DNA from 3 places in the Mesorhizobium sp. M0621 genome. Region 3 is predicted to be linked to each of the others. Evidence: predicted binding sites of a transcription regulator. Region 3 holds the regulator's gene; each other region holds the start of a gene.
The links. Region 3 encodes LexA, which represses DNA repair genes until DNA is damaged. Its sites were predicted from a motif close to TGTTCNNNNTGTGTTCNG; they were not measured.

Region 1: a site for LexA is predicted at 2,370-2,387, ahead of NKI38_RS32750 (ImuA family protein). Genes of this name have one in related genera too.
Region 2: a site for LexA is predicted at 9,819-9,836, ahead of uvrA (excinuclease ABC subunit UvrA). Genes of this name have one in related genera too.

What each region holds. Positions count from the first base shown of each region.
Region 1 covers NZ_JAMYQF010000099.1:1,194-9,523, forward strand. The annotation lists gene NKI38_RS32730 (DUF1737 domain-containing protein) at 31-237, shown strand; gene NKI38_RS32735 (hypothetical protein) at 224-904, opposite strand; gene NKI38_RS32740 (TetR/AcrR family transcriptional regulator) at 1,075-1,722, shown strand; gene NKI38_RS32745 (metallopeptidase family protein) at 1,804-2,226, opposite strand; gene NKI38_RS32750 (ImuA family protein) at 2,411-3,472, shown strand; gene NKI38_RS32755 (DUF6504 family protein) at 3,414-4,892, shown strand; gene NKI38_RS32760 (error-prone DNA polymerase) at 4,889-8,242, shown strand.
Region 2 covers NZ_JAMYQF010000013.1:1,514-12,454, reverse strand. The annotation lists gene urtB (urea ABC transporter permease subunit UrtB) at 1-467, shown strand, start outside; gene urtC (urea ABC transporter permease subunit UrtC) at 464-1,696, shown strand; gene urtD (urea ABC transporter ATP-binding protein UrtD) at 1,703-2,449, shown strand; gene urtE (urea ABC transporter ATP-binding subunit UrtE) at 2,519-3,214, shown strand; gene NKI38_RS11760 (hypothetical protein) at 3,484-3,660, shown strand; gene NKI38_RS11755 (sensor domain-containing diguanylate cyclase) at 3,709-4,860, opposite strand; gene NKI38_RS11750 (DUF72 domain-containing protein) at 5,396-6,199, opposite strand; gene NKI38_RS11745 (GNAT family N-acetyltransferase) at 6,242-6,712, opposite strand; gene uvrA (excinuclease ABC subunit UvrA) at 6,748-9,669, opposite strand; gene NKI38_RS11735 (hypothetical protein) at 10,387-10,617, opposite strand; gene NKI38_RS11730 (ATP-dependent Clp protease proteolytic subunit) at 10,825-10,941, opposite strand, start outside.
Region 3 covers NZ_JAMYQF010000042.1:9,344-20,284, forward strand. The annotation lists gene lpxB (lipid-A-disaccharide synthase) at 1-1,019, shown strand, start outside; gene gltA (citrate synthase) at 1,115-2,443, opposite strand; gene gltX (glutamate--tRNA ligase) at 2,628-4,052, opposite strand; gene NKI38_RS24040 (ComEC/Rec2 family competence protein) at 4,155-6,614, shown strand; gene lexA (transcriptional repressor LexA) at 6,608-7,360, opposite strand; gene kynU (kynureninase) at 7,796-9,043, opposite strand; gene kynA (tryptophan 2,3-dioxygenase) at 9,127-9,963, opposite strand; gene NKI38_RS24060 (AMP-binding protein) at 9,960-10,941, opposite strand, start outside.

The DNA.
Region 1 (8,330 bases), on a different contig from region 3:
TGCGGGCTACTCACGACAGGAACCAACCCGATGAAACTCTACCGCTTTCTGACCGGCCCGGACGACGCCAGCTTTTGCCACAAGGTGACGGCGGCGCTGAACAAGGGCTGGCACCTGTTCGGCTCGCCGACCTATGCCTTCGACAAGAAGGCCAAGACCATGTGCTGCGGCCAGGCCGTCGTGAAGGATATCGACGGACAGGAATACGGACCGGACACCAAGCTCAGCGACTGGTAGTCGGCGCTCGCATCCACAGCCACCCGGCCAGCCAGGCGATCGCTGCCGCAAGCGTCACCAAGCCCAGGTCAAGAGCCAACTCCGGCACGAACGCACGGAGAGCGATAGGCATCGCGCCAATGAAATAGAGAGCGAGTGGAATGCGCGGCACACCTCTTGCAACGACAAGAGAGATTACAAACGCCGGCGTCCCAAGCAGAAAAAGAACTGAACTGGCAACCAGAGCCAGTCCGAGTGGCCCGGCGCGCAGGTCGGTGATGGTTGTCAGCGGAAGCTTCGAAAATACGAGATTGATCACCACTTCCACACCGACCAAACTTGCCAATGCAACGAAGTTGATGACAAACGCGATCGTGCCGAACAGGCCCGCGCGCCGGCCAAACGCAAGAAACAGGCCTACGACAAGACCAAGCGCCAATATCTCGGCGACTGGCGCGAGAAGTTGCGTCAGATCGGTGGTCGCGATGAGCGAGCTGCGTTTGGCCGCGTTGACCAGAAGAATAAGCGCGCTCCCCGCCCCGGCGATGGCGGCAAGCCGATAAAGCGTAGCGCTGGGCACAGCCGCGCTCGACTGGACAGCCGTGGAATTCTCCTGAGGTTCTTCGGCTGAACTGTGAAGCGAAATGAGCGATTGCGGACGGCGGGGTTCGGCGGTCGTGGCGAGCATGTTCGTCTCCTCATCTGGGAAAACGGCAGCCGCGAAGACCGCAGGCCTGTTCCGATCCCATTTGTAATCAGTGATTACATGCTCTTGCTGGGGTTGTAAACGTTGATTACATAAATTTCGGTATTCATGCTACGGACGCGTGAAGCAGTTCTACGAAACAAAGGAAAGAAATGGCAGAAGCCAAGACGCCTCGCCGCACCAGCTACCACCATGGCAATTTGCGGGACACGTTGATCGATGCTGCAATTCAACTTGTCGAGGAAGGCGGCCCCGACAATGTGAGCGTGCGCGAAGCCGCAAAGCGAGCCGGCGTTTCCCCCGGCGCGCCCTTCCGGCATTTTCAATCGAAAACAGCGCTGCTGACCGCGGTCGCCGAACAGGCCATGAGCCGGCTGACAGAGGCCGTCACCAATGCACTTTCAGAAGTCGACAGCGAAGATCCCATCGTGGCCTTCGAAGCAATCGGACAAGGCTATCTGGAATGGGCGATTGCCAATCCCACGCATTTCCAGGTCATCAGCTCCCGAACGCTGATTGATTTCGACGGGTCGGACAGTCTTCGGGGTCAGAATGAAGCCATTCGCCGGAAGATGATCGACCTGCTGACTCAGGCGCAACAACAGGGTCGGTTGGCTGCGAACACGGACTTCGATCATCTGGTTCTTGCCGCTCGTGCATTTGTCTATGGCTTGGCACGAATGGTGGTTGATGGTCATTTTTCGCAGTGGCATCCGTCCGAGCCGCCATCGCTCGCCGTGCACAAGGCGCTGCATCTTTTCGTCAGCCGGATGACCGACCTGTCTGAAGCGAAATCTTAGAAGCCTTTGCCGCCGCTGAGTTCTGGACCGACTTGAGAGAGACTTGAGAGGAGTGGACATTTCACGCGGCGTAGGAACCAGTTACTCAGCCGCCTCTTCGATCCTCTCCATATCGTCATCGGACAGCCCAAAATGGTGGCCGATCTCGTGGATCAGCACGTGGGTGACGATGTCGCCCAGCGTTTCCTCGTTCTCGGACCAGTAGTCGAGGATGGCGCGGCGGTAGAGCGTGATGCGGTTCGGGCCTTCGCCGGTCTGCGGATTCCAGCGCTCGGCGATGCCGCGTCCTTCGAACAGGCCGAGCAGGTCGAAGGGCGTTTCCAGCGACAGATCGTCCATGATCTCGTCGGTCGGGAACTCGGCGATCTGGATGACGATCTCGCCGGTCAGCTTGCGAAAATCCTCCGGCAGATGGGCATAGGCCTCCAGCGCCAGGAACTCCATTTCGTCCATCGAGGGCGAGAGTTCGTCATGCCAGGTGCGGGTCTTGTAGATGCGGGCCATGCTTTGTCCTTTGATCCCGGCATATAGGCTTTCACACAGGACTCGGCAAATGACTGGCGGCCGCACGTCTCAGACAAACCCACACGACAGGAATAAATTCCCCATGACTCAGCTTGACTCTTGGGACGCGCTCTGGAATCTATAAGAACATAACAGGAACAATTGTGAGTGGAAGCTGACCGTCATGGCGATGACCGCCGTGGCGCGGGAAACTGTTTTTGCCCTGCGCCGCCAGATCGCGAAAATCGAGGGAACGCTGCCCGAGCGCCTGCAGGCGCCGGCCGCAGCGACCCCTGATGCTGACGCCAGCACGGGTGTCACGCCCAATACCGATCTCACAATCGTCCGGCGCGGCATTGCCGCGGCTTTGCCGGATGCTTTCCTGCCCATCGGTGTCGAGCGGCTCGATGCCGCCTTGAGCGGTGGCCTGCCCAAGGCAGCCTTGAGCGAATTCCATGGCACGCAAACCCGCGATGCCGGGGCTGTCGCCGGCTTCGCCCTGTCGCTCACCAGCCTGATCCTCAAGCGGACGCCAGAACTGCCGGTGCTGTGGATCGGCACCACGGAAATCTTCCGCGAAGCCGGCTTTCCCTACGCCAGGGGGCTTCATGCCTCGTTCGGCATCCAGCCGGAACAATTGCTGTTTTCCGAGGCGCCCCGACTTGTCGATGCGCTGTGGGTCGCCGAGGAGGCTGCCCGGATGACGGCGCTCGCCGCCGTCATCTTGGAAATTCGCGGCAATCCGCAGCGGCTGGACCTGACCGCGACGCGCCGGCTGCATGCGCGGGCCCAAGGTGCGGGCCGGCCGGTGTTCCTGCTGCGGCAGGCGGCCGAGCCCGAGCCGACGGCGGCCCCCGTCCGGCTCATCGTCGCGTCGGCGCCAGCGGTACCGCGCGACACCATCGCCGGGCCGCTCGCCGGCTCGATCGGCCACCCGGCCTTTATCCTCACCATCGGCAAGAGCCGCACGGCCTTGCCTGGACAATTCACACTGGAGTGGAACCCCGATGAACGCGCATTCGACGAAAGAACGAGCGACGAAAGAAGGGGCGAGGAAAGAGGCCGGGCAAAGAATCCTGTCCCTGTGGTTTCCCTATCTGGCCGTGGAAAGGATCCTGCGGCAGCGTCTGGGGCGGTCCTGGCGTTCCCGGTCGTCGGATCACCTGCCGCCATCTCACCCACCGCTCGTGATCAGCCATCGCGACCGCAACGCGCAGCGCATCTCGGCCCTCGACGAGCGGGCTGAAGCACTGCACTTGAAGCGCGATATGGGCATTGCCGATGCGCGCGCCATGCATCCGTCGATCGACATCGTCGAGGCCGATCCGGAGGCCGACCGGCGCCTGCTCGAAGGTCTTGCCGACTGGTGCGACCGCTACACCCCGCTGGTGGCGCTGGACGGGGCGGACGGCCTGTTTCTCGACGTCACCGGCTGCACCCATCTGTTCGGCGGCGAACGCGCCATGCTCGACGACATCCTGTCGCGCTTTTTCCATCAGGGTTTCGACGTCCGCGCCGGGCTTGCCGCGACACCGGGCGCGGCTTGGGCGGCGGCACGGTTTGCCGGTGACCGCATCGTCGATGGCGGCGAGGAGGAAGCGCTGCTGGCACCCCTGCCGCTGGCCGCACTGCGCATCGAGCCGGCGACCCGCGCCAGCCTGGAAAGCGTCGGCCTGCGCACGGCGGGCGCCGTCATGGCGGCACCGCGCGCGCCGCTCGCCCGCCGCTTCGGCGCCTTGCTGCTCCTGCGCCTCGACCAGGCGCTTGGCCGTCTCGACGAGGCCGTGTCGCCGCGGCTGCCCGTCGCGCCGCTTTCGGTCGAACGCCATCTGGCCGAGCCCGTCACCTTGACCGAGGACATAGAACGGCTGGTGGGCATGCTGGCGACGACCTTGAAGATCGACCTCGAGCGTCGCGGCGAAGGCGCCAGGACGCTGGCGTTGCTGCTCTTTCGCGTCGACGGCGCCGTCAGCCGCATCGCCATCGGCACCTCGCGGCCGATGCGCGAACCCATGCTGATCCAGAAATTGTTCCATGAGCGGCTGGCCGCGCTCGAACAGGATATCGATGCCGGCTATGGCTTCGATCTGGTGCGGCTTTCGGTGCTGACATCAGCCGCTATCGACATGCAGCAGGCCGATCTTGCCGGCGAGGTGATCGACGACGGCGCCGATATCGCGCTGTTCGCCGACCGCATCCGCGCCCGGCTCGGCGATGGCGCGGTCCTGCAGCCGGTTGCCGTCGAAAGCCATCTGCCGGAGCGCGCCGTCGCCACCATCCCCTTCACCGAAGCCCCGCGCCGGACCACGCCGCCGAAGAAACCGGACAGACTGCAGGCGCCGATGATTATCTTCCCGCCGGAACGGCCGATCCGGCTGTTCCGCTCGCCCGAACCCATCGACGTGCCGGCCACCGAAATGCCCGAGGGGCCGCCGCTGAACTTCCGCTGGCGCCGCGCGCTCTACCGGGTGACGCGGGCCGAGGGGCCGGAGCGCATCGCCGCCGAATGGTGGCGCGAGTCGCCGAGCGACGAGGCGGCATCGACGCGCGACTATTTCCGCATCGAGGATGCCGACGGCCGCCGCTACTGGCTCTATAGGCAAGGCCTTTACGGCGGCGCCTCGCAGGTCCCGCCGCGCTGGTTCCTGCATGGGGTCTTTGCATGAACGCGCTGACCGTCATTCCCTATGCCGAGTTCGGCATCCAGTCGAATTTCTCCTTCCTGCGCGGCGCTTCCAAGCCGGAGGAGTTGGTGGTCGCCGCCAAGCTTCTGGGCTTTTCCGCGATCGGGCTTGCCGACCGCAACACGGTGGCCGGTGTGGTGCGCGCCTGGCAGCAGGCCAAGGTGGAAAAGCTTTCCTATCACCCCGGCTGTCGGCTGGTTTTTGGCGATGGCACGCCGGACATTCTCGCCTATCCCAGGGACCGCAAGGGCTGGGGACATCTGTGCCGCATGCTCACCCAGGCCAACCTGCGCGACGAGAACGAAAAGGGCGCCACCCTTCTCCAGCGCAGCGACCTGCTCGAATGGGGGGATCTGATGTCGCTGGCGGTCCTGCCCGATCTGTCGGCGGGTCCGCAAGACCGTCTCGCCTTGCTTCGTGATCTCAAGCATCGTTTCGGCCGGAACCTGCGGCTTGGCGTTTCACCCGACTATGCCGGCAATGACCGTTTCCGGATCGAGCAGGCAGCGGCGTTTGCCGAGAGCGCCGGCATCCCGCTGATGGCGACCAACGACGTCCTCTACCACACGGCCGAACGGCGCCCGCTGCAGGACGTGCTGACCGCGATCCGCCTCAACACACCCGTCTCCGAGGTCGGGCTGCAACTGGCCGCCAATGCCGAACGCCACCTGAGGCCGCCAATGGAGATGGCGCGCCTGTTCCGCAGGCATCCGCAGGCACTGGCCGAAACCTTGCGATTTGCGCAGGAGCTGACTTTTTCGTTGAGCGATCTCCAGTACAACTACCCCGACGAACCGACGGAATCGGGTCTCGGGCCGCAGGCCGAGCTGGAACGGCTGGCACGGGAGGGGGCTGCCGAGCGTTATCCCGCAGGTGTGCCCGCTTCGGTGACCAAGCGCATCGCGGAAGAGCTCGCTCTGATAGAGCGCCTCAACTACGCCCGCTATTTCCTGACCGTCTACGACATCGTCAAGTTCGCCCGCAGCCAGGACATTCTCTGCCAGGGGCGCGGTTCGGCCGCCAATTCGATCGTCTGCTTCTGCATCGGCATCACAGAAGTCGGCCCGGACAGGATCGACACGCTGTTCGAGCGCTTCATTTCCGAGGAGAGGAACGAACCGCCGGATATCGACGTCGATTTCGAGCATGAGCGACGCGAAGAGGTGATGCAGTACATCTATACGAAGTACAGCACCAAGCGCACGGCACTGGCCGCCGCCGTCATCAGCTATCGCGGCCGCTCGGCGCTGCGCGAAGTCTCCAAGGCAATGGGCCTGTCGGAGGATGTCAGGGGGTCATTGTCCGGTTCGATCTGGGGCTGGTCGACCTCGGAACTCGGCGAGAAGGAAGCTCGCGCCGGCGGCCTCGACCGCACCGATCCGGTGTCGCGGCATGTATTGGAACGCGCCAACGAGATCATGGGTTTTCCCCGCCACCTGTCGCAGCATGTCGGCGGCTTCGTCATCACCAGGGACCGGCTCGACGAGATCGTGCCCATCGTCAAGACGGCGATGGACGAGCGCAAGATGGTCGAATGGGACAAGGATGATCTCGACGCGGTGAAGATCCTGAAAGTGGACGTGCTGGCGCTCGGCATGCTGACCTGCCTGAAACGCGCCTTCACCTTGCTGGAGGAGCACTATCCCAATGCACGGGATAAATATGGCCGGCCCTATGTGCTGGCCACGTTGCCGCCCGAGGATAGAAATGTCTACGACATGATCTGCCGCGCCGACACGCTCGGCGTCTTCCAGATTGAATCCCGCGCCCAGATGTCGATGCTGCCGCGTCTCAAGCCGGACAATTTTTATGATCTCGTCATCGAAGTGGCGATCGTCCGGCCGGGTCCGATCCAGGGCGACATGGTCCATCCCTATCTGCGCCGCCGGCAAGGCAAGGAAAAACCCGAATATCAGAAGCCGGAGCTGGAGGCGATCCTCAGCAAGACGCTTGGCGTGCCGCTGTTCCAGGAACAGGCGATGAAGATCGCCATCGTCGCCGGCGGTTTCAGGCCGGGCGAGGCCGATGAACTGCGCCGCGCCATGGCCACCTTCAAGCGCACCGGCACGATCGGCAATTATCGCCGGCGCATGATCGACGGCATGGTTGACAAGGGATACACCAAGGACTTCGCCGAGCGCTGCTTCAAGCAGATCGAGGGTTTTGGCGAATACGGCTTTCCCGAAAGCCACGCCGCCTCCTTCGCGCTGCTGGTCTATGCCTCCTGCTGGTTCAAGACCTTCTATCCCGACGTGTTCTGCGCCGCGATCCTGAATTCGCAGCCTATGGGATTTTACCAGCCGGCCCAGCTGGTGCGCGACGCGCGCGACCATGGCGTCGACATTCGCGACGTCGACGTCAATTTCTCGGTCTGGGACTGCACGCTGGAGAAAGCGCCTTTCGATCCGGCCCGCATCCTCGCGCGCCATGCCGAGATGCGCGGCGTCATCGAGACGGATCATGCACTGCGGCTCGGCTTCAGGCAGATCAAGGGCCTGTCCAAGGAGCGCATGGAGCTGTTCGTCGACCGGCGCGGCGACGGCTACGTGTCCGTCAGGGACGTCTGGCTGCGCTCCGGTCTCGATGTCGACGAGATCGAGAGGCTGGCGCAAGCCGATGCCTTCCGTTCGCTTGGTCTTGATCGTCGCGAAGCCTTGTGGGCGGTGCGCGCGCTCGACGGCAAGAGCGCCGCCGAAAGGCTGCCGCTGTTCGACCAACCGGCGCTCCGCCTGCGCGAGCTGGAGCCCGAGACGAAGCTACCGAAAATGCCGCTCGGCGAGCATGTCATCCACGACTACCGCTCGCTCGGCCTGTCGCTGAAGGCGCATCCGGTCGCCTTCCTGCGCGAGCGGCTCGACCGCGCCGGCGTCACGCCCAATGCGAACCTGCCTTCCGTACGCGACGGCCGGCGTGTCTCCGTTGCCGGCCTCGTGCTGGTACGGCAGCGCCCCGGCAAGGGCAACGCGATCTTCCTGACGCTGGAAGACGACAAGGCGGTGGCCAACGTCATTTTGTGGCAAAGAACCTTCGACCGTTACCGGCCGATCGTCATGGGCGCGCGGTTCGTTCGGGTCACCGGGAAATTGCAGTCGGAATCGGGTGTGGTCCACATCGTTGCAGAAAAGGTCGAGGATCTGACGCCTTGGCTGACCGTGCTTCTGGAGAAGGTCAGCGAGGCTGGATCGGCGGTCGCCGGTCCTCAGGAACGCACTGCCAAAAGTCCGGATCGCGACAGTCGATCCACAATCCGGAGCACGCCGATCCGGCAGGATCTCGCGGCATTGTCGGGAGAGGCGGAACAAGTGATGCCCAAGGGGCGCAATTTTCAGTAGTGGCAAAAAACTTCGATGTCAGCGGGACAGCACCCCCTCTGTCCTGCCGGACATCTCCCCCGCAAGGGGCAGGGCTGTCCGGGGAAAG
Region 2 (10,941 bases), on a different contig from region 3:
CCTGGAACCGGCTGTGGATCCTGGTTTTCGCGCTCACCGTCTTCGCCGTGCTGCTTTACGTGATGAAGCGCACGCCCTGGGGCTTGCAGATGCGCGCCGTCACCGCCAACCGGCGCATGGCCGCCTCGATGGGCATCAGGACGCCTTGGGTCGACGCGCTGACTTTCGCCTTGGGGTCAGGCATTGCCGGCATCGCCGGTGTGGCGCTCAGCCAGATCGACAACGTCTCGCCCAATCTCGGCCGCGGCTACATTATCGACAGCTTCATGGTCGTCGTCTTCGGCGGCGTCGGCAATCTGTGGGGCACGCTGGTCGGTGCCTTCTCGCTCGGCATCGTCAACAAGTTCCTCGAGCCCTATGCCGGCGCCGTGCTCGGCAAGATCGTCGTGCTGGTCCTCATCATCCTGTTCATCCAGAAGCGCCCGCGCGGCCTGTTCGCGCTCAAGGGCAGGGCGGTGGAAGCATGATCACTGGTCGCTTCTTCGCCGCCGGCGCGGACCGCCGAATCGCCATCACGGTTCTCATCCTGCTGGCGGTGGCTATCATCGTGCCGCTGCTTAATCTGGCGGTCACGCCGACGAGCGCGTTCTACATCCCGTCCTATATCGTGGCGCTGACCGGCAAATATCTCTGCTACGCGCTGCTCGCCTTGGCGCTCGACCTTGTCTGGGGCTATTGCGGCATTCTTTCGCTCGGCCACGGCGCTTTCTTCGCTCTCGGCGGCTATGCGATGGGCATGTATCTGATGCGCCAGATCGGCTCGCGCGGCGTCTACGGCAATCCCATCCTGCCTGATTTCATGGTGTTCCTGAACTACAAGGAATTGCCGTGGTTCTGGTACGGCTTCGACCATTTCTGGTTTGCCGGCCTCATGGTGCTCGCGGTGCCTGGCCTGCTCGCCTTCGTCTTCGGCTGGTTCGCCTTCCGCAGCCGCGTCACCGGCGTCTATCTCTCGATCATCACCCAGGCGATGACATACGCGCTGCTGCTTGCGTTTTTCCGCAACGACATGGGTTTCGGCGGCAACAACGGCTTGACCGATTTCAAGGATATTCTCGGCTTCAACGTGCAGGCCGACGCGACGCGTTCGGCGCTGTTCGCGGCCAGCGCGGTGATGCTCGCACTCGCCGTTTTCGTCACCTGGGCAATCGTCGGTTCCAAATACGGCAAGTTGCTGATGGCGGTGCGCGACGCCGAGAGCCGCACGCGCTTCCTCGGCTGGCGGGCGGAGAACGTAAAGCTGTTCGCCTTCACCATCTCGGCTGTCATGGCCGGCATCGCCGGCGCGCTCTACGTGCCGCAGGTCGGCATCATCAATCCGGGTGAGTTCGAGCCGGCCAATTCGATCGAAGTCGTCGTGTGGGCCGCCGTCGGCGGTCGCGGCACCATTGTCGGACCGATCATCGGTGCGCTGCTGGTCAATGCCGGCAAATCCTGGTTCACCGGCGTGCTGCCGGAATTCTGGCTGTTTGCATTGGGTGGGCTGTTCGTCGCCGTCACGCTTTTGCTGCCCAAGGGCATCATCGGCATGTGGGATTCCTGGCGTGGCAACGCCAAGGCGCTGCGGGCAGCCTCGATTGCCGAGAAAGCGGGCACCGATGTCGACGTTCCGCCGCCGGCGAAGATCGTTCGCAGCGAGGCGAGAACGCCCGGCGACTGGTCCGCGACCAGCCCCGAACCGCAGCCGGCGGAGTGAGCGACCATGTCGAAGTCGAACACGATCCTCTATCTCGACGGCGTCTCGGTCTCCTTCGATGGCTTTCGTGCCATCAACAACCTGTCGCTGGTGCTCGACAAGGGCGAGATGCGCGCCATCATCGGTCCCAACGGCGCCGGCAAGACGACGATGATGGACATCGTCACCGGCAAGACGCGGCCCGACGAGGGCGAGGTTTTCTTCGACGGCCAGGTGGATCTCACCAAGCATGACGAAGCCGAGATCGCCATGATGGGCATCGGCCGCAAATTCCAGAAGCCGACCGTCTTCGAAAGCCACACGATCGAGGAAAACCTGATGCTGGCGCTGAAGGGGCCGCGCTCGATCTTCCCGGCACTGTTTCATCGCCGCTCGGCCGCCGAGACGCGGCAGATCGACGACATTCTCGGCATCATCCGGCTTGGCGACAAGCGTAACGAACTGGCGGCAAATCTGAGCCATGGACAAAAGCAGTGGCTCGAGATCGGCATGCTGCTTGCGCAGGATCCGAAGCTGCTTCTGGTCGACGAGCCGGTCGCCGGCATGACCGATGCCGAGACCGAGGAAACCGCGCGGCTGCTGAAGGATATTGCGCGCGACCATTCGGTCATCGTCGTCGAGCACGACATGCATTTCGTGCGCGAACTCGGCGTCAAGGTAACCTGCCTGCACGAGGGCTCGGTGCTGTCGGAAGGCACACTCGATTTCGTTTCGGCCGACGAGCGCGTCGTCGAAGTTTATCTGGGGAGATGAGCATGGTGTGGCGGGTTCAATTCCATCATTTCGATCTGTCCCTCCTCAGGTTCTGGAGAAGGCGCTGACATGCTCGAAATTTCCAATGCCACGCTGCACTACGGCGCCGCCCAGGCGCTGCGCGGCGTGTCGATGAAGGCCGGCGCCGGCAAGATTACTTGCGTGCTCGGCCGCAACGGCGTCGGCAAGACCAGTTTGATGAGATCGATCGTCGGCCACCACCGGCTGACGAGCGGAAGCGTTGCCTTCGAGGGGAAGGCGCTCGACCGGAGCGCGGCGTATGACCGCGCCCGGTCGGGCATCGCATTCGTACCGCAGGGCAGGGAAATCTTTCCGCTGCTCACCGTACGGGAAAATCTCGAATCGGGCTTCGCGCCGCTGAAGCGGGCCGACCGCAACATTCCGCCGCATGTCTTCGAATTGTTCCCGGTGCTCAAACAGATGCTCGGCCGCCGTGGCGGAGACCTTTCCGGAGGCCAGCAGCAGCAGCTCGCCATTGGCAGGGCCCTGGTGATGCGGCCGAAGCTGCTGGTGCTCGACGAACCGACCGAGGGCATACAGCCGTCGATCATCAAGGATATCGGCCGTGCCATCCGCTATTTGCGCGACCAAGCCGGCATCGCCGTGCTTTTGGTCGAACAATATCTCGATTTCTGCCGCGAGCTTGCCGACGAGGTCAACATCATGGACCGGGGCCTGATCGTCCATACCGGCCCGGCGGAAGATTTAGACCGTGCTGATGTACGCAAGTTCCTGACGGTGTAGAATCGTCGCTGGACTTCAGTTGTCGATCCGAAGTCCTTGGCAAGTCCAATATTTCTTCGATCAGCCATCTGCGTCACTGGTGCACCATAGACTGCGTGCTAGTCTTTCACAGGGCTTTTGTGAGTCGGCCACTTCCGTATCAGTCTGGTTCATCGCAGATCGAGGGCGCGGCTAGCACCGGGCAAGTTTCACGCAAGCAAGGCTTCCTAGCTTCCCTCCTGCGATCTTTGTCGTTCAACGCGTTTGGGCACACAGGCCAAGGGACAGTCATGGAACGTTACGTCGAGGACTACCAGAAGCGGCGGCTTACCGAGCGCGTCGATATCATCACCGCCATCAACATCTTGAAGTCCCAAGGCTACGGCCACGACGACCTGATCGAGGAAATCACCAAGGTCTTCTATGTCGACCTGGATGCCTTCAATGAAATCGTCATGGCGGCATAAGAGCCGCATTCGCTCGTCCCGGTCGTAGCTGTGGTCGATGCGTGTGGTCTAACCCGCGCGCCGGAATGCCGAGGCGGTGACGCGGTTGCGGCCGCCGCGCTTGGCGGCGTAGAGTGCCTTGTCGGCGGCGCTGAGCACCTTGTCGAAGCTGAGGCCCTCTTTGGTGCCGAAGGCAAAACCGGCACTGACCGTGCATATCAGCGAGCCGGTCTCGGTTTCGATGCGACGCGCGGCGAAAGCTGCCCGTATGGTTTCTGCGGTGGCTTCCACCGTTTCGGGCAAGGTCCGCTTCAGCACCAGCGCGAATTCCTCGCCGCCCATGCGCGCGGCGACGTCGGCCGGGCGAAGGTTGCCGGCGAGGTCCCTGGCGAACACCCTCAGCACTTCATCGCCGGCGGCATGGCCGAATTCGTCGTTGATGGCCTTGAAGCCGTCGAGGTCGAACACCACCACGGCCGTGAAGGCGCCGACCGGCGCATCGCCATGCAGGTCGAACAGGGCACGGCGATTGAGAAGGCCGGTCAGCGGATCGGTCAGCGCGTTGCGGCGGTGATGCCTGGCCAGACGCCCCTGATTGAGAGCCAGGGAAAGCGCTCCGATGCCGGTCATGCTGGCGATGACGATGATGAGGCTCAGCTCCTCGGCCCAGTTGCTGGGCGCATGCCCAAGGATCAGCTTTCCATCCCACGCAAGAACCATGGCGCACAGAACGAAGGACGTGGCCGTGGCCGAATAGAGTGTGGTGATGCCGATCGTCAGGGCAGGGGCTTCGTCGCGGCCTTTCCAGTATTCGAACGCCGTTGCGAACAGAAGCAATGCGGCCAAGGCGTTTTCGAGCATGAAGCCCAACCCGTCATAGCCAAGAGCCATGGAAGGCAACGTCACGACCAGCGAAATGGCGCCGCCAAGCACCGTTCGCGGCATTGGCGACCCGCCGGTTCTGAACTGATAGGCGGCGCCTAGCATGGTCGAGAAGCCAAGCAGGAGCAGGGCAAGGGTCGTGATGCCGAGCAGGCGCCCAGGCATGTCGATATAGGCGTCATAGGCAAAAATGTCGCCGACCACGAACACCAGGCTGATCGCCCATGTCAGCAGGAATTTCTCCGTGCGAGCGGTCAGCCACATGCCGAACAATGTCAGGCTCAGGCAGGCGGCGGAAAACCCGACAGCCAGCAGAAGTGAAGTGTAGTCGAGCGACATGCCCCTCGTCCTTGCCCGCAGCGGCCCAGATCGGTGACTTGGCCAGTCTGGATTCATGCAGCAAGGAGGTATCGATAAGGTTACGACGGTGGCGAAGATGCCATGATTCCGCTGCGTCAGAAGAGCGCCGACAACAACAGCAGGGCTAGGCCGACCCCCATCATCAACAGGCCTGGCCAATTCTGCGACAAGCCGAGGAAACCGAGCCCCCGCCGGCGTGGCTCGAGCGTCGGGCCTGGTGTTGCGAGGTTTGGTATCGGGCGATCCGGAACTACAGGCGCAGGATCGCTAAGCCGCCCGCGCCAGAGAACGGCGCCTGCCATGTACACAACGCCGGCGACAGTAAGCAATGCACCGAAGAGGATGACAGCCATTTGTCCTTGCCCTTCTTCAAGTCCCTGCATCCGATGCAGGGACTTGCGGGATCGGTGGCTAAGCGTTCGCGATGTCGCACGCGTCGCCGCCTGCGAGGATAGAACGATCAAGGCGTCGGGGAAGTTCCAACAACAAGGTAAGGCGCCGGGCAGAGGCCGCTTTAATTCACGCGCTTCATCAGCGCCATGGCGCCGAACGGCGCGCGCACCTTGCCCTCGGTGATGAAGTAGACGAACACGTCGCGCGGCTGGACCGGTGCATCGGTAGCGGGATCGGCACGCCGCAGGTCGGCCGGCTGCTTGCCCTCCGCCCAGGTCTTTGCTCGCGCCGCCCATTCATCAAGGCCCTTTGGTGTGTAGCAATCGGGATTGTCGTCGCTGCCTGTCTGCAGCCGTGCATAGACGAAATCACCGGTAACGTCGGCGATGTCGGGGTATTTGGCATGGTCGGCATAGACGATCGCGACCTTGTATTTGCGCACCAGCGCTACGAATTCCGGCACGACAAAACTGTCGTTGCGCACCTCGACCGCGTGGCGCAGCGCGACGCCGTCCTGCTTTTCCGGGAGCAGTTTCAAAAAAGCTTCGAAATCGTCCGGATCGAACTTTTTCGTCGGCGCGAACTGCCACAGGATCGGCCCGAGCTTTTCGCCGAGCGCGGCAACGCCCGAGCCGAGGAAGCGCATCATCGATTCGCCGGCCTCGCCGAGCACGCGCCGGTTGGTGACGAAGCGGTTGCCTTTCAGCGCATAGACGAAACCGTCCGGCGCCTCGCGGGCCCATTTGACGAAGGTCGGCTCCTTGAAGCTGGAATAATAGGTGCCGTTGACCTCGATGCTCGGCACCTGCCGAGTGGCGTAGTTCAGCTGCTTGGCCTTGGAAAGCTTGTCGGGATAGAAGGACGTATCCCAAGGCTCGAAGGTCCAGCCGCCCATGCCGGCGCGGATTGTTCCCGATGTGCTCATTGTCATCCTCCCAATTCAAAAGCCTGGCTGAATTCAGAAAAGTCAGGTCGTCGTGGTTTCGTCGACCGGTTTTGCCATGTCGACGAGCACCCAGCCTGGCCGATAGGGATTGGGCCGGCGACCCGTTTCATGGAAACCATAGGCCAGATAGAGCGCGATGTTCCGCTCCATCCTGGCATTGGTGTAGAGCCGCACCTCGGGCAGGCGCCACAAGCGCGTCTGCTCATCCGCGTGTTTGAGCAGGGCGATGCCGAACCCTTTGCCTTGAAGTCCTGGTGCGACGGCGACGGAGAAGATCATCGCGTGATCGTCATGCCGCTCCAGCGTGATCGCTCCGGCCAGTTCGTCGTCGCTCTCCAGAAGCCAGACCTCGCCACGCGCGATGCGCGGCGCATAATCCTCGGTGACCGGGATCGGCTGTGCGCCGAACAGGGCAGTGTAGGGGGCATAGGCTGCTTCAGTCAGCGAGATGACTGTCTGGAGATCACCAGCCCGCGCCCTTCTGATTGTCATTCAAAAGCTCTCCTAGGCGCTAACCGGTCCGATCATCACTCCGCCGCTTCGCGCTTGCCTCCGGGGCGCCGCTCCAGCAGCTCCTTGAGGAATTGGCCGGTGTAGCTGCGCTTCTCGCGCACGATCGCTTCCGGCGTGCCGGAGGCGACCAGTTCGCCGCCGCCGTCGCCGCCTTCGGGGCCGAGGTCGAGCACCCAGTCGGCGGTCTTGACCACCTCGAGATTGTGCTCGATGACGACCACCGTGTTGCCCTGGTCGACCAACTCATGCAGCACTTCCAACAGCTTGGCGACGTCGTGGAAATGCAGGCCGGTGGTCGGCTCGTCGAGAATGTAGAGCGTCTTGCCGGTCGCCTTGCGCGACAGTTCCTTGGCGAGCTTGATGCGCTGCGCTTCGCCGCCCGACAGCGTCGTCGCCTGCTGGCCAATATGGATATAGCCGAGGCCGACCTGCTTCAGCGTGTCGAGCTTGTCGCGCACGCCGGGCACGGCGGCGAAGAAATCGACGCCTTCCTCGACGGTCATGTCGAGCACGTCGGCGATCGACTTCCCCTTGAACAGAACGTCGAGCGTCTCTCTGTTGTAGCGCTTGCCGTGGCAGACGTCGCAGGTGACGTAGACGTCGGGGAGGAAATGCATCTCGATCTTGATGACGCCGTCGCCCTGGCAGGCTTCGCAGCGGCCGCCCTTGACGTTGAACGAGAAGCGGCCGGGCTGATAGCCACGCGCCTTGGCTTCGGGCAGGCCGGCGAACCAGTCGCGGATCGGCGTGAAGGCGCCGGTATAGGTGGCGGGATTGCTGCGCGGGGTTCGTCCGATGGGTGACTGGTCGATATCGATGACCTTGTCGAGGAATTCGAGACCCTCGATGCGGTCATGATCGGCCGGGTGCTCGCGCGAGCCCATGATGCGGCGCGAGGCGGCCTTGAACAGGGTCTCGATCAGGAAGGTCGACTTGCCGCCGCCCGACACGCCGGTAACAGCGGTGAAGGTGCCGAGCGGGATTTCGGCGGTGACGTTCTTCAAATTGTTGCCGCGCGCGCCGACGATTTTCAGGCGGCGGTTTTTCTTCGCCTCGCGGCGCGCGCCGGGCGTCGCCACTTCGAGCGCGCCCGACAAATATTTGCCGGTGATCGAATTGGGATTGGCCATGACTTGCTGCGGCGTGCCCTGGGCGATGATCTCGCCGCCATGGATGCCGGCGGCCGGACCCATGTCGACGACATAGTCGGCATGCAGGATGGCGTCCTCGTCATGCTCGACGACGATCACCGTGTTGCCGATGTCGCGCAGGTGCTTGAGCGTATCGAGCAGGCGCGCATTGTCGCGCTGATGCAGGCCGATCGACGGCTCGTCCAGCACATAGAGCACGCCGGTGAGACCGGAGCCGATCTGCGACGCCAGCCGGATGCGCTGGCTTTCGCCGCCCGACAGCGTGCCGGAATTGCGCGACAAAGTGAGATAGTCGAGCCCGACATCGTTGAGGAAGCGCAGCCGCTCGCGAATCTCCTTCAAGACCCGAACCGCGATCTCGTTCTGCTTGTCGTTGAGCGATGCAGGCAGGTCGGTGAACCACTGGTCGGCCTTGCGGATGGAAAGCTCGGTGACTTCGCCGATGTGCTTGCCGGCGATTTTCACGGCCAGCGACTCGGGCTTCAGGCGGTAGCCCTTGCAAACCGGGCAGGGCGTGGCCGACATGAAGCGCTCGATTTCTTCGCGCATCCAGGCGGATTCGGTCTCTTTCCAGCGCCGCTCGAGATTGGGAATGACGCCTTCAAAGGTCTTGGTGGTCTTGTAGGAGCGCAGGCCGTCATCATACTGGAAGGTGATTTCGCGCTCGCCGGTGCCGCGCAGGATGGCTTCCTTTGCCTCCTCGGTCAGATCCCTGAACTTGTCGCCGAGCTTGAAGCCATAAGCCTTGCCGAGCGCTTCCAGCGTCTGCGCGTAATAGGGCGAGGTCGATTTGGCCCAGGGGCTGACGGCGCCGTCGCGCAGCGAGATGTTTTCGTCCGGCACGATCAGATTGCCGTCGATGGCGCGCTGGCTGCCGAGACCGTCGCAGGTCGGGCAGGCGCCGAACGGATTGTTGAACGAGAACAAGCGCGGTTCGATTTCCGGAATGGTGAAGCCGGAGACCGGGCAAGCAAATTTTTCCGAGAACAGGATGCGCTCATGCGTCTCGTTCTTCGACTTATTGACCGAATCCTCGCCGGTCTGGCTGGAGTCGAGCGGCTTGTCGGCGAATTCGGCGACCGCCAACCCATCGGCCAGCTTCAGTGCGGTTTCGATGGAGTCGGCAAGCCGTGTCGCCAGATCGCCGCGCACGACGATGCGGTCGACGACGACGTCGAGGTCATGCTTGTACTTCTTGTCCAGCGCCGGCACGTCGGCGATTTCATAGAAGACGCCATCGACCTTGACGCGCTGAAAGCCCTTTTTCTGCAGCTCCAGCAGTTCCTTGCGGTACTCGCCTTTGCGGCCGCGCACCATCGGCGCCAGGATGAACAGGCGGGTGCCTTCCTCGACCGCCAGCACGCGGTCGACCATCTGCGAAACTGTCTGGCTCTCGATCGGCAGGCCGGTGGCCGGCGAATAGGGAATGCCAACGCGCGCAAACAGCAGGCGCATGTAGTCGTAGATCTCGGTGACGGTGCCGACCGTCGAACGCGGGTTCTTCGAGGTGGTCTTCTGCTCGATCGAGATGGCAGGCGACAGGCCGTCGATCTGGTCGACATCCGGCTTCTGCATCATTTCGAGGAATTGCCGTGCGTAGGCCGAAAGGCTTTCGACATAGCGGCGCTGGCCTTCGGCATAGATGGTGTCGAAGGCAAGCGACGACTTGCCGGAACCCGACAAGCCGGTCATGACAATCAGGCTGTCACGCGGCAGGTCGAGATCGACATTCTTCAGATTGTGTTCGCGCGCCCCGCGAATGGAAAGATATTTATGGTCGGCCATCGCCGGTCGCCGCCTCAGAATCTGGAATTTCCTGGAATGGCGGGTTTTCCCAACCATCCCCTATGTAGGTAGTTTTGCCGCCACGTCGAGAGACGCCACAATTCCCGACAAAAGCGTTTAAGCGTCTTTCGCGTGAACGGGCAAGTAGAAAGAACAAAGACCGAACACGCTCCTGACAAAGCTGTGCAAAAACTGACTTGCACGTAACCTCCCGGCGATCACATTTTTCGGTAACCGGCTATTGAAGCTTGACGCGCGCCCGTTCCTGGAGGCAAGCTTCGGCAGTCAACGAAGCCGGCCGTCTTTCGATGGTCTCGCCGCCCGGAGGCGGCCTGCGAGACGCCGCAGGCATTAGCGATTTGTGCTTCGGACGACAACGTCGCAATGGACAAAAAGGAGCGGAGCTATGACGCCACCGGATCGTCCCACAGGGTTCCAGTTGTTACTGGAGCGGCGGCAGGCATAAGTGCCAGGGTTTAGCGTCTGCGCCACCCGACAAACCGTGACCTGCCATACCCCGTAAAAATCAGAGACTGCAGTCGGATCGTCGGCTGACGCCGCGTTGCATCCGAAATCAAATGCCGGCAGTACGCCCCCGGTAGAAGTTGGATTTGAGATCCAAAAAGGCCCCGTCCGTTTGCGCAAAGCACGGCGGGGCCGCTTTATGTGCGGATTGTCTTGTTGGCGATATGCCAGCGCAGCACGCCGGCACCACTATCAGTGGCGCGGCTGCCCGATTGAGCCGGCGCCGACATCGACGGTGATGCTGCCGGAAATCCTGACATCCGTATCGCCGATCTTGAACTGGCCATTGCCGTTGCCGGGAAATGCGTCATCGGGTTCGGGCCGAGGAGCCGGCTGGGCGATGCGATAATCGCCGGTCACGCCGGGCAGGGCGCCTTTATGCGCCTGCGCCAAGCTGTCGTCGGCGAAGGCCGTGCCGCTCAAGAGACACGCGAGCGCTACAATTGCGATGACACGGTGCAATGTTCTGGGCGGATGAGTGTAAGTCATCCCAGGACTATAGTGGCGTGCCGGCGATGGGACCAGACCGGCATCGTCAAATCGTCCAAAGCGCGTCGCGTTTGAACGGATTCAAACCGGGGCCACTTTTGGGCGACATGCATGAGAGCCGGCAAGAAACCGGCCCTGGTTTTATGCCGCCTTTTTGCGCGTGTCGAAAACGTGGTCGACGATGCCCCAGGCCTGGGCCTCGCGGGCGGTCATGAAGTGGTCGCGGTCCAGCGTGCGTTCGACTTCTTCATAGGTGCG
Region 3 (10,941 bases):
CCCCGTTCGATGGCAGTGAGATTGCCCTCATGGGCTTTACCGCCATCCTGCGTGATCTGCCGCGCTTGATGCGGCGCATCAGCCAGATGGCAAATCTGGTCGCCGGTGAACAGCCGGATTGTCTCATCACTATCGACAGCCCGGATTTTTCGCTGCGGGTGGCAAAGAAGGTGCGCGCCGCCAACCCTTCGATCCCGATCATCCACTATGTCTGCCCCAGCGTCTGGGCATGGCGGCCGGGCAGGGCGGTGGCGATGAAGCCCTATGTCGACCATATCCTATGCATCCTGCCATTCGAGGTGAGAGCGCTCGATCGCCTTGGCGGTCCGCCTGGAACGTATGTCGGCCATCGCCTGACCCATGATCCGGGCGTGCTCGGCGCCGCGAAGCTGCAAGGGCCTGAACGCGACCTGTCCGCCGATCGTGTCAAGACGCTGCTCGTGCTGCCGGGCTCGCGTCGCGGTGAAGTGCGCCGGCTAATCGGCGTTTTTGGCGAGACGGTGTCTGTCTTGCGCGCGCGCGGACACCGGCTGCGACTGCTCTTGCCGACGGTGCCGCATGTCGCGGATCTGGTCAGGGCCTCGGTCGCCAGCTGGGATGAAAAGCCGGAGATACTGCTCGAACCGGCGCGCAAATGGCAGGCTTTCGGCAAGGCCGATGCGGCGCTGATCGCGTCGGGAACGGTGTCGCTGGAACTGGCGCTGTCGGGCGTGCCGATGATCTCATGCTACCGGCTGGATCCGGTCATGCGCATGGCGCAAGCCCTGATCACGGTGTGGAGCGCCGCCCTGCCCAATCTGATCGCCGACCGGACGGTCGTGCCGGAACACTACAACCAGTATGTGAGGCCGCAATATCTGGCGCGGCAGCTTGAGGCGCTATTTTCCGATACGCCCTATCGCAGCTGGCAAAAGGACGGCTTCGCCGAGGTCGCCAGGCGCATGGCGACCGATCGGCCCTCAGGTGACATCGCCGCGCAGGTGGTGATGCGGTATATCAAAAGAGCGAGTAGCGAGTAGCGAGTAGCGAGTAGGAAGAAGGCGGTTCTCACCGCTCGGTCTATATAAAACTCCCTATTCGCTACTGGCTATTCGCTATTCGCTCTCGTCCCCTGTCACCGCTTGGCGATCGGCACGTAGTCGCGCTCCGGCGCGCCGGTATAGAGCTGGCGCGGGCGGCCGATCTTCTGGCGCGGATCCTCGATCATCTCTTTCCACTGCGCGATCCAGCCGACGGTGCGGGCGACCGCGAACAGCACGGTGAACATGGTGGTGGGGAAGCCCAGCGCCTTCAGCGTGATGCCGGAATAGAAGTCGACGTTCGGGTAGAGCTTTTTCTCGATGAAATAGGGATCAGTAAGCGCGATCTTTTCCAGCTCCATGGCGATGTCGAGCAGCGGATCGTCCTTGATGCCGAGCTCGCCCAGAACCTCGTGCGCCGTCTTCTGCATGATCTTGGCGCGCGGATCGTAGTTCTTGTAGACGCGGTGGCCGAAGCCCATCAGCCGGAACGGGTCGTTCTTGTCCTTGGCGCGCGCGATGAACTCCGGGATGTGGTCGACATGGCCAATCTCGCCCAGCATGTTGAGCGCCGCTTCATTGGCGCCGCCATGAGCCGGCCCCCACAGGCAAGCGATGCCGGCGGCGATGCACGCGAACGGGTTGGCGCCCGAAGAGCCGGCGAGACGAACGGTCGAGGTCGAGGCGTTCTGCTCGTGATCGGCGTGCAGGATGAAGATACGTTCCATGGCGCGCGCCAGCACCGGATTGATCTTGTATTCCTCGCACGGCACGGCAAAGCACATGTGCAGGAAGTTGGCGGCGAAATTCAGCTCGTTCTTCGGGTAAATGAAGGGCTGGCCGATGTGGTATTTGTACGCCATCGCGGCGATCGTCGGCATCTTGGCGATCAGCCGCATGGAGGCAACCATGCGCTGGTAGGGGTCGGAAATGTCGGTGGAGTCGTGATAGAAGGCCGACAGCGCGCCGACCACGCCGCACATCACCGCCATCGGGTGCGCATCGCGGCGGAAACCGGTGAAGAAGCGCGACATCTGCTCGTGCACCATGGTGTGGCGCGTCACGCGGTAGTCGAAATCGTCCTTCTGCGCCTTGGTCGGCAATTCACCGTAGAGCAGGAGATAGCAAACCTCGAGGAAGTCGCCGTGTTCGGCCAACTGGTCGATCGGATAGCCGCGGTGCAAGAGAATGCCGGCGTCGCCGTCGATGAAGGTGATTTCGGACTCGCAGCTTGCCGTCGAGGTGAAGCCGGGATCGTAGGTGAAGGCGCCGGTGGTGGAGTAGAGCGAGGCGATGTCGATGACATCAGGCCCGACCGAACCGCTTCGCACCTTGAATTCATGGGTCTTGCCGGCGAATGCAAGCGTTGCCGTGGCCTCCTGGGTCTTGCCGCCCAAATCCAGTTTTTTCGCAGCTTCGGTCATTGCAAACTCCTTCTTGTTTCCTCATGCCGGCAAAGGCAAATTCTGCAAAGCGACACGTCGAAATCACCGCAATGCGCGTATTCGCCACCGCATTTCAGGAGGGTGCGTGCCAGATTGGGCCAAGGCCTAATGTTGCACTGCGAAACCCGCCTTTCAATGCCAATCTTCTTGGGCCAGTTTGCTCCTAATCGATTTGGTCTGCTATGCGCGCCAGGCTTTCCTCGCGGCCGAGCACGGCAAGCACATCGAACACGCCCGGCGAGGTGCTCTTGCCGGTCAATGCGGCGCGCAAAGGCTGGGCCACGGCGCCGAGCTTGTGGCCGCCGGCCGTAGCAACCTCGCGGATCGCGGCCTCCGCTGCAGCCGCCGTCCAGTCGCTCGTAAGCCCGTTCAAAGCTTCGTGAGCGCCGCGCAGGATCTTGCGGGCATCGGCATTGAGCAAGAGGGCCGCCTTGTCGTCGATCGGCAGTGGCCGCGTGGCGAACAGGAAGGCGGCGCCATCGACGAGTTCGACCAGCGTTTTGGCGCGCTCCTTCAGGCCCGGAAGTGCCGCCAGCAACTGCGCCTTGTTGCTGTCGTTCAGGCGCGCCGCCATCGCCGGGCCGCCTTCGAGATAGGGCAGAGTGGCGATGAAGATATCGAACAGTTCGGCGTCGCTCATGCGGCGCATATGCGCGCCGTTGATCGCCTCCAGCTTGGCGAAGTCGAATCGGGCCGCGCCCTTGTTGACATCGCCGATATCGAACCAGGAAATCATGTCCTCGATCGACATGATCTCGTCGTCGCCATGGCTCCAGCCGAGGCGCGCCAGGTAGTTCAGCAGCGCCTCGGGCAGATAACCCATGGCACGATAGGCCTCGACGCCCAGCGCGCCGTGCCGTTTCGACAGCTTGGCGCCATCGGCACCGTGAATCAGCGGGATATGCGACATGGACGGCACGTCCCAGCCCATGGCGTTGTAGATCACCGTCTGGCGGGCGGCGTTGGTCAGATGATCGTCGCCGCGAATGATATGGGTTACGCCCATGTCATGATCGTCGACGACGACGGCATGCATATAGGTCGGGTTGCCGTCCGAACGCAGGATGATGAAGTCATCGAGATCCTTGTTGGGAAAGCGCACCTCGCCCTGGACACGGTCATGGACGATGGTCTCCCCCTCGGTCGGCGCCTTGATGCGGATGGCGCCCTTGGCGCCTGCAGGCGCTTCTGAGGGGTCACGGTCACGCCAGCGGCCATCATAGCGTGGCGGCAGTCCCTTGGCTCTGGCCGCCTCGCGCATCGCCTCCAGCTCGGCTGGCGTGGCATAGCAATAATAGGCCTTGCCCATGCGCACCAGCTCCTCGGCCACCTCGCGATGGCGCGGCGCACGCTCGAACTGCGACACCGGCTCACCGTCCCAGCTGAGGCCGAGCCAGGAAAGCCCGTCGAGGATGGCAGAGGTCGCGGCTTCGTTGGAGCGTTCGCGGTCGGTGTCCTCGATGCGCAGCAGCATCGTGCCGCTCGTGTGCTTTGCGTACAGCCAGTTGAACAGCGCCGTGCGCGCGCCGCCTATATGCAGGTAGCCGGTGGGCGAGGGGGCAAAACGGGTTACGACCTTGTCGGACATGGAACTCTCGGAAAGCATCTGAAGCGGGGTGCGGTTGCGCGGACTTTCGCGCGCCCGGCGTTCATGTAGCATAGGGTGTCGAGGGCGCAAGGGGCAGACCCGATGGCTGGACGAGGCTGGGGCTCGGATCAGGGCGAGGACGCTGCCGTTGGCGTCAGCGAGCGATCCCTGTTTGCGCCTCTGCCAACTCCGCTGCCGACGCCATCGCCCCTCATGCCGGATCCCGGCAAGGCGCCGCTTCAAGCGGATGTCTCCGCCTCCGTTCCAACTGCCGAAACCGGCAGGATCGTACGCGTGCGCCGGCAAATCGGCCGGATTTCGCTGCCTCGCCTGCGCCATAGCGTGGCCGCGGCCGCAGGGCTGGAACTCGACCGTGGCGTGGCCTTCCTGCTGGTGCCGGTCTGCCTGGCGAGCGGAGCAATCGGCTATTTTTCGCTGGCGGCGGAGCCGAACTTCGCAAAGCCTGTCGCAGTCGTCATCTTGGCGGGGCTCTGTGCGCTGGTCTCGCGTTCCTGGCCGAAAACCCATTTGTGCTTCATGGCGGCGCTTTTGTGTGTGCTCGGGGTGCTCGCCGCAAAGGTCGAGACATGGCGCGCCGGCACACAGATGCTGGGTTCGGAAATCTCGACGCAGGTGACCGGCCGGATCGTCTCGCTCGACCGGATGGAGAGCGGCCGCATCCGGCTGACCATCGACGTGACGTCGACTGCAAGGCCGAAACTGCGCTATGCGCCGGAGAGGGTGCGGCTTTCGACACGAAAGATCCCGGCGGACATGACCGCCGGCTCCCTGATCACTGGATATGCCAGGCTGTTGCCGCCGACCGGGCCGGTGCGGCCGGACAGCTACGACTTCTCCTTCGACAGCTATTTCGCCGGCATCGGCGGCAGCGGGTTCTTTCTCGGCAATCCAAAACTCGTCGTCACCGACGACTATATGCCGCTGGCGGCCCGCCTTTCCTCGGGGATAGAAAAAGCCCGTGAAGCGATTGCCGACCACATCAGGGGCAGCGTCGGTGGCGCCGAAGGCGAGATCGCCGCGGCGCTGATCGTCGGCGTACGCGCCGGCATTCCCGATGAAATCAATGAAGCGATGCGGCGTACCGGCATCTACCACATCATCTCTATTTCCGGACTGCACATGGCGTTGGTCGCCGGCACCATCATGGGTTTGCTGCGCGGCGCCTTCGCCTTGTTTCCGGACTTTTCCGCGCGTCGTCCGGTAAAAAAATATGCCGCCGCCGCGGCACTTTTCTCGATCGCCGCCTATCTCATCATTTCCGGCGTCGTCGTTGCCGCCGAGCGCAGTTTCATCATGCTGGCGGTGATGCTGATTGCCGTGCTGTTCGATCGAGCGGCGCTGACGATGCGCAATCTGGCAATTTCGGCAATCGCCGTCATTGTGGTGTCGCCGCACGAGGTGGTCGGCCCGAGTTTCCAGATGTCCTTCGCCGCGACCGCCGCACTCGTCGGCGCCTACGCCGGCTGGGCGGATCATCGTGCAGGAAAGGCGAGACCACCGCCGCCAAAGCGATCGCTGCCCAGTTTCCTGACGCGAAAATTCCTGCTGGCGGCGGGCGGCCTTTCCATGACTTCCATCATCGCCGGCGGCGCCACGGCGCTGTTTGCCATCTGGCATTTTCAGCGTGTGTCGCCGCTCAGCCTGTTCGCCAATCTGGCCATCATGCCCATCGTGACAGTCGTGATGTTTCTGGCCGTCGCCAGCGCGTTGCTGATGCCGTTCGGGTTGGACTGGCCGGCCCTCTACCTGATGGGCAAGGGACTGACGCTGATGATCGCCATATCGGGCTGGATCTCCGAGCGTTCGCCCGTCGATGCGGTTGGACTGATTTCTCAGCAGTCTGTCCTGCTGGTGGCGATTGCCCTGGTCATCGCGACGATGGCGACGACATGGCTGCGGCTCGCGGCTCTTCCCTTCGCGCTTGCCGGCCTGCTGACCGTCTCGGATACGCGCGCACCTGACGTGCTGATCTCGGAGGACGCAAGGCTGGTTGCGTTGCCGATCGGCGGTGGCGAACTTGCCGTCAGCCGCGCGCGCCCGAACGAATTCACCGTGGACAATTGGAAACGCGCGCTGACATCCGAAACCATCGTCATGCCGGAGGTGTTCAACGAAGGCGATGGCCAATTCGACGTCAGGGATGCCGCTGAAATGCCGCCGGGAGCGCCGTTCTATTGCACATCAGGCGTTTGTCTCGCCAGGCATCCGTCCGGTGCATTCATTGCCTATGTCGAGGATCGAAAGGACACCTGGAAAGCCTGCGGCTTCGCCGACCTGATCGTCATCAATGACGCGACGGCATATGACGCCTGTCACAACCCGCTGGTTCTCGTCATCACCAAGCGGCAACTGGCCCGCAAAGGCAGTGCTGCCGTCTTCTTCGATCGCCAATCGGCGACCACACCAGCGACAATCAGCTTCGCCGTGGACAGGCCATATCGACCCTGGCACGTACAACGCAAATTCTCGCGTGAGGCGAGGGGACTGCCGCCCTTCAAGAGACCCGAGAAGCCAGCGATTAAACCGCAGCCGCCTCAGTAGCGGCGGATCAGGCCAACGAGCTTGCCTTGCACCTTGACCCTGTCGGGCCCGAAAATCCGGGTCTCATAGGCCGGATTGGCTGCTTCGAGAGCAATCGAGGCGCCCTTGCGGCGGAACCGCTTCAGCGTCGCTTCCTCTTCATCCACCAGCGCCACGATGATCTCGCCGGGGCTGGCCGTATCGGCATTGCGGATGATGACGGTATCGCCGTCGAAGATGCCGGCCTCGATCATCGAGTCGCCCTTGACCTCCAGGGCATAGTGCTCGCCGCCCATGATCATGTCCGGCGGCACCGAGATCGAATGTGTCTGATGCTGGATGGCGTCGATCGGCACACCGGCGGCGATACGACCCATCACCGGGATCGACACGGCGGAGACCACGTCGTCGTCATTGCCGGCCGAAGGCATCCGCGAAGACGCCGGCTTGATCTGCCGGCCAAGGCCGCCCTGACCGAGACTGGTCTGACCAAGACTGCCCTGGATGACGCTTGGCGAGAACTTTTTCGCCGCGTTGAGGCCGGGCGCGATCGAGTCCGGCAACCGCAGCACTTCCAGCGCGCGTGCCCGGTTGGGCAGCCGGCGAATGAAGCCGCGCTCTTCCAGAGCCGTGATCAGTCGATGAATTCCGGATTTGGAGGCAAGGTCGAGCGCCTCCTTCATCTCGTCGAAGGATGGCGGAATGCCGCTTTCCTTCAGGCGTTCATGGATGAACATCAGCAGTTCGTGTTGCTTGCGTGTCAGCATGGCGGCCCCCAGGGTACCTAAAACCAGAATCAGAAAACAAACCCAGAACAAACACTATCTGTTCCAGTTGTGTTCCGCAACTGTTTAAAGTTTAATGAATTTATTAAGGGGATCGAAATTATTGGCAGCTCGCTGCCAGGCCTCGCCGACGGCTGCATCCCGTCGCAATGCGCTTGCCGGCATTGAAATTGTTATGGTTAATAGCCTGTGGCCCATCCCAAGCTCAGGCCTGGCATGAGTTGCGATAGGCCCTCGACGGTGGGCATTCCGGGCATTCGTTTGCCGTGAACGAAACGAAGCCAAAATGCCAACCTTGGTTAATAACTGCAATCAGCGCGGCCACCAGCGGCGAACTCATTTGCGAGCTGGAAATTCGTCCTCCGTCATCCGACCAAGGGGCAAGGCCGGCGACAACAGATCGTCGGGACGGCTGCGTCAGGTAACGGCCTCCTTGACGGCGAAACGCTGGTCCTTCCATGCACCCGTGCGCAGAATGTCTTCCAGCACCTCAACCGCCAGCCACACATCCTTGTAGCCGACATAGAGTGGCGTGAAGCCGAAACGGATGGTCGATGGCGCGCGGAAGTCACCGATCACCCCCCGCTCGATCAGCGCCCGCATGATTTGATAGCCATGATCGTGAAGGAACGACACCTGGCTGCCGCGCCTGGTCGCGTCGCGGGTGCTCTCCAGCGTGAGACCATAGGCGCCGCACTTCGCCTCGACGAGCTGGATGAACAGTTCGGTCAGCGCGACGCTCTTCTTTCGCAATGCCGCCATGTCGACGTCGTTCCAGATGGCAAGCGCACCTTTGAGCGCCCGCATCGACAGGACCGGCTGCGTGCCGCACAGAAAGCGGCGGATGCCGGTGCCGGCCACATAACCCCGTTCGAAGGCAAAGGGGCGTGCATGCCCCCACCAGCCGCTGAGTGGCTGGCTGATCTCGCCATGGTGGCGCTGGGCGGCATAGATGAAGGCCGGCGCGCCCGGACCGCCGTTGAGGTACTTGTAGGTGCAGCCGACAGCGAAATCGGCATTTGCGCGGTCGAGCTCGACCGGCAGAGCGCCCGCGGTGTGGCATAGATCCCAGACGATCAGCGCTCCGGCCGCATGAGCCTTGCGCGTCAGCGCCGCCATGTCGCGCAGTTCACCGGATTTGTAATTGACGTGGTTGACCAGCACCACCGCGACGCTTTCATCGATCAGTTCTTCAATGGTTGGTGCGTCGACGCCCGCGAGACGCAGCAAGGCGCCATCCCGGGTCGAGGCCACGCCTTCGGCGATGTACAGGTCGGTGGGAAAACTGTCACCCTCGGCGACGATGGCCAACCGGCCGGGCCGCATCTCCATCGCCGCATGCAACACCTTGTAGATGTTGGTCGATGTCGTGTCGCAGACGACGGTCTGGCCGGCCGCGGCTCCGATCAGGCGTCCAAGCTGATCACCGAGTTCGACCGGCATCTCGAACCATCCGGCCGTATTCCAGGCCCGGATGAGATCCTGGGCCCATTCCTTGGTCGCCGCCTGCTGCAGCTCGCCGAAAACGGCATGCGACGCTGCCCCGAGAGAATTGCCATCGAGATAGATCACCCCCTCCGGCAGAATGAAACGGTCGCGCATGGCACGCAGCGGATCCGTGGCATCCATCGCTTCGATCGCAGCGAGATCAGGAATTCCACACATGGTCGGTCAATCCTCGGTTGTTCGCGAAGGGTTTTCCGCCACAAGCGCGTCCCCTCGGTATGCCTGTTCTCATTTCGATGATGTCAGAGCCGGGTGCGGACGGTCCACAGCTCCGGAAACAGCACGACCTCAAGCATCTTCTTGAGATACGAGGCACCCGATGTACCGCCGGTGCCGCGTTTCAGGCCGATGATGCGTTCGACCGTGGTGACATGGTTGAAGCGCCAGCGGCGGAAATAATCCTCGAAGTCGACCAGTTTCTCGGCCAGCTCGTAGAACATCCAGTAGCGCTGCGGGTCGCGGTAAATGGTCTGCCAGGCGACCAGGACCTCTTCATTCTCGGTTCGTGTCCCACGCCAGTCCGTGCGCCTGGCGTCGGCACCGATGTCGAATCCGTTGCGCGCCAAAAGCAGTAGCGCCTCGTCGTAGAGCGACGGCTCTGCCAGGATCGCCTCCAGCTTTCCGCTGAGGTCCGGTCGGTGCTTGTGCGGCCCGAGCATGGCAAGGTTGCGGTTGCCTGCCATGAATTCGATGGCACGATACTGCCAGGACTGGAAACCCGAGGACTGCCCGAGCGCGTCGCGGAACTCGGTGTATTCGCTGGGCGTCATCGTCCGCAGCACGTCCCAGGCGTTGTTCAACTGCTCGAAGATGCGGGCGACGCGCGACAGCATCTTGAAGCTCGGCTCGAGGCGGTCGGCGCGGATCGAACGGATCGCGGCGCCGATCTCGTGCAGAGCGAGCTTCATCCAGAGTTCAGAGGTCTGGTGCTGGATGATGAACAGCATCTCGTCATGCGCCGACGACAGCGGCGTCTGGGCCTCCAGCACTTTCTCCAGGTGCAGATAGTCGCTGTAGGACATGCGCTCCTTGAACGACATCTGTGCGCCTTCGGACGCCGGATCGTAGGGCTCGCTCAATTGATTTTCTCCGTGCGCAGCCGGAAGCGCTGGATCTTGCCGGTCTGGGTCTTGGGCAGGGCGGCGATGAATTTCACCGATCGCGGGTATTTATAGGGTGCGATCGTTGCCTTGACATGGTCCTGCAGGCGCTTGGTGGTCAACGCGTCAGGCGCGACGCCCTGCACCAGCACAACATGCGCCTCGACGATCTGGCCGCGCCCGGCATCGTCCGCGCCGATCACCGCGCATTCGGCGACGTCCGGATGCGACAGCAGTGCCGCCTCGACCTCAGGCCCGGCGATGTTGTAGCCGGCGCTGACGATCATGTCGTCGGAGCGCGCGGCGAAATGAAAGAAGCCGTCTTCGTCCTGGGTGAAAGTGTCGCCGGTGAGGTTCCAGCCGTCGCGGACGTATTCCTTCTGCCTGTCATCGGCCATGTAGCGGCAGCCGGTCGGCCCGCGCACCGCCAGCCTGCCGGTCGCGCCGCGCGGCACCTCCCGCATCTCATCATCGACGATGCGCGCCTCGTAACCGCCCACCGGCTTGCCGGTCGACGCGGGCTTCATGTCGCCAAAACGGTTGGAGATGAAGATGTGCAGCATTTCGGTGGCGCCGATGCCGTCGAGAATCGGCTTGCCGGTTTTTTGCGTCCACTCCTCGAAAACCGGAGCGGGCAAGGTCTCGCCGGCCGAAACGGCGACGCGCAGCGATGACAGGTCGGCCCCTTCATCCATGGCCTTCAGCATGGCGCGGTAGGCGGTCGGCGCGGTGAAGGAGATGGTCGCCTTATAGGTCTCGATGATGTGGATCATGTTGGGCGGCGTCGCCTGTTCCAGCAGCGTCGCCGCCGCCCCGAAGCGGAGCGGGAAGATGGCGAGCCCGCCAAGGCCGAAGGTGAAGGCCAGCGGCGGCGAGCCGACGAAGATGTCGTCCGGCGTTACCCGGAGGATTTCGCGGGCGTAGGCGTCGGCGATGATCAGGAGATCACGGTGGAAA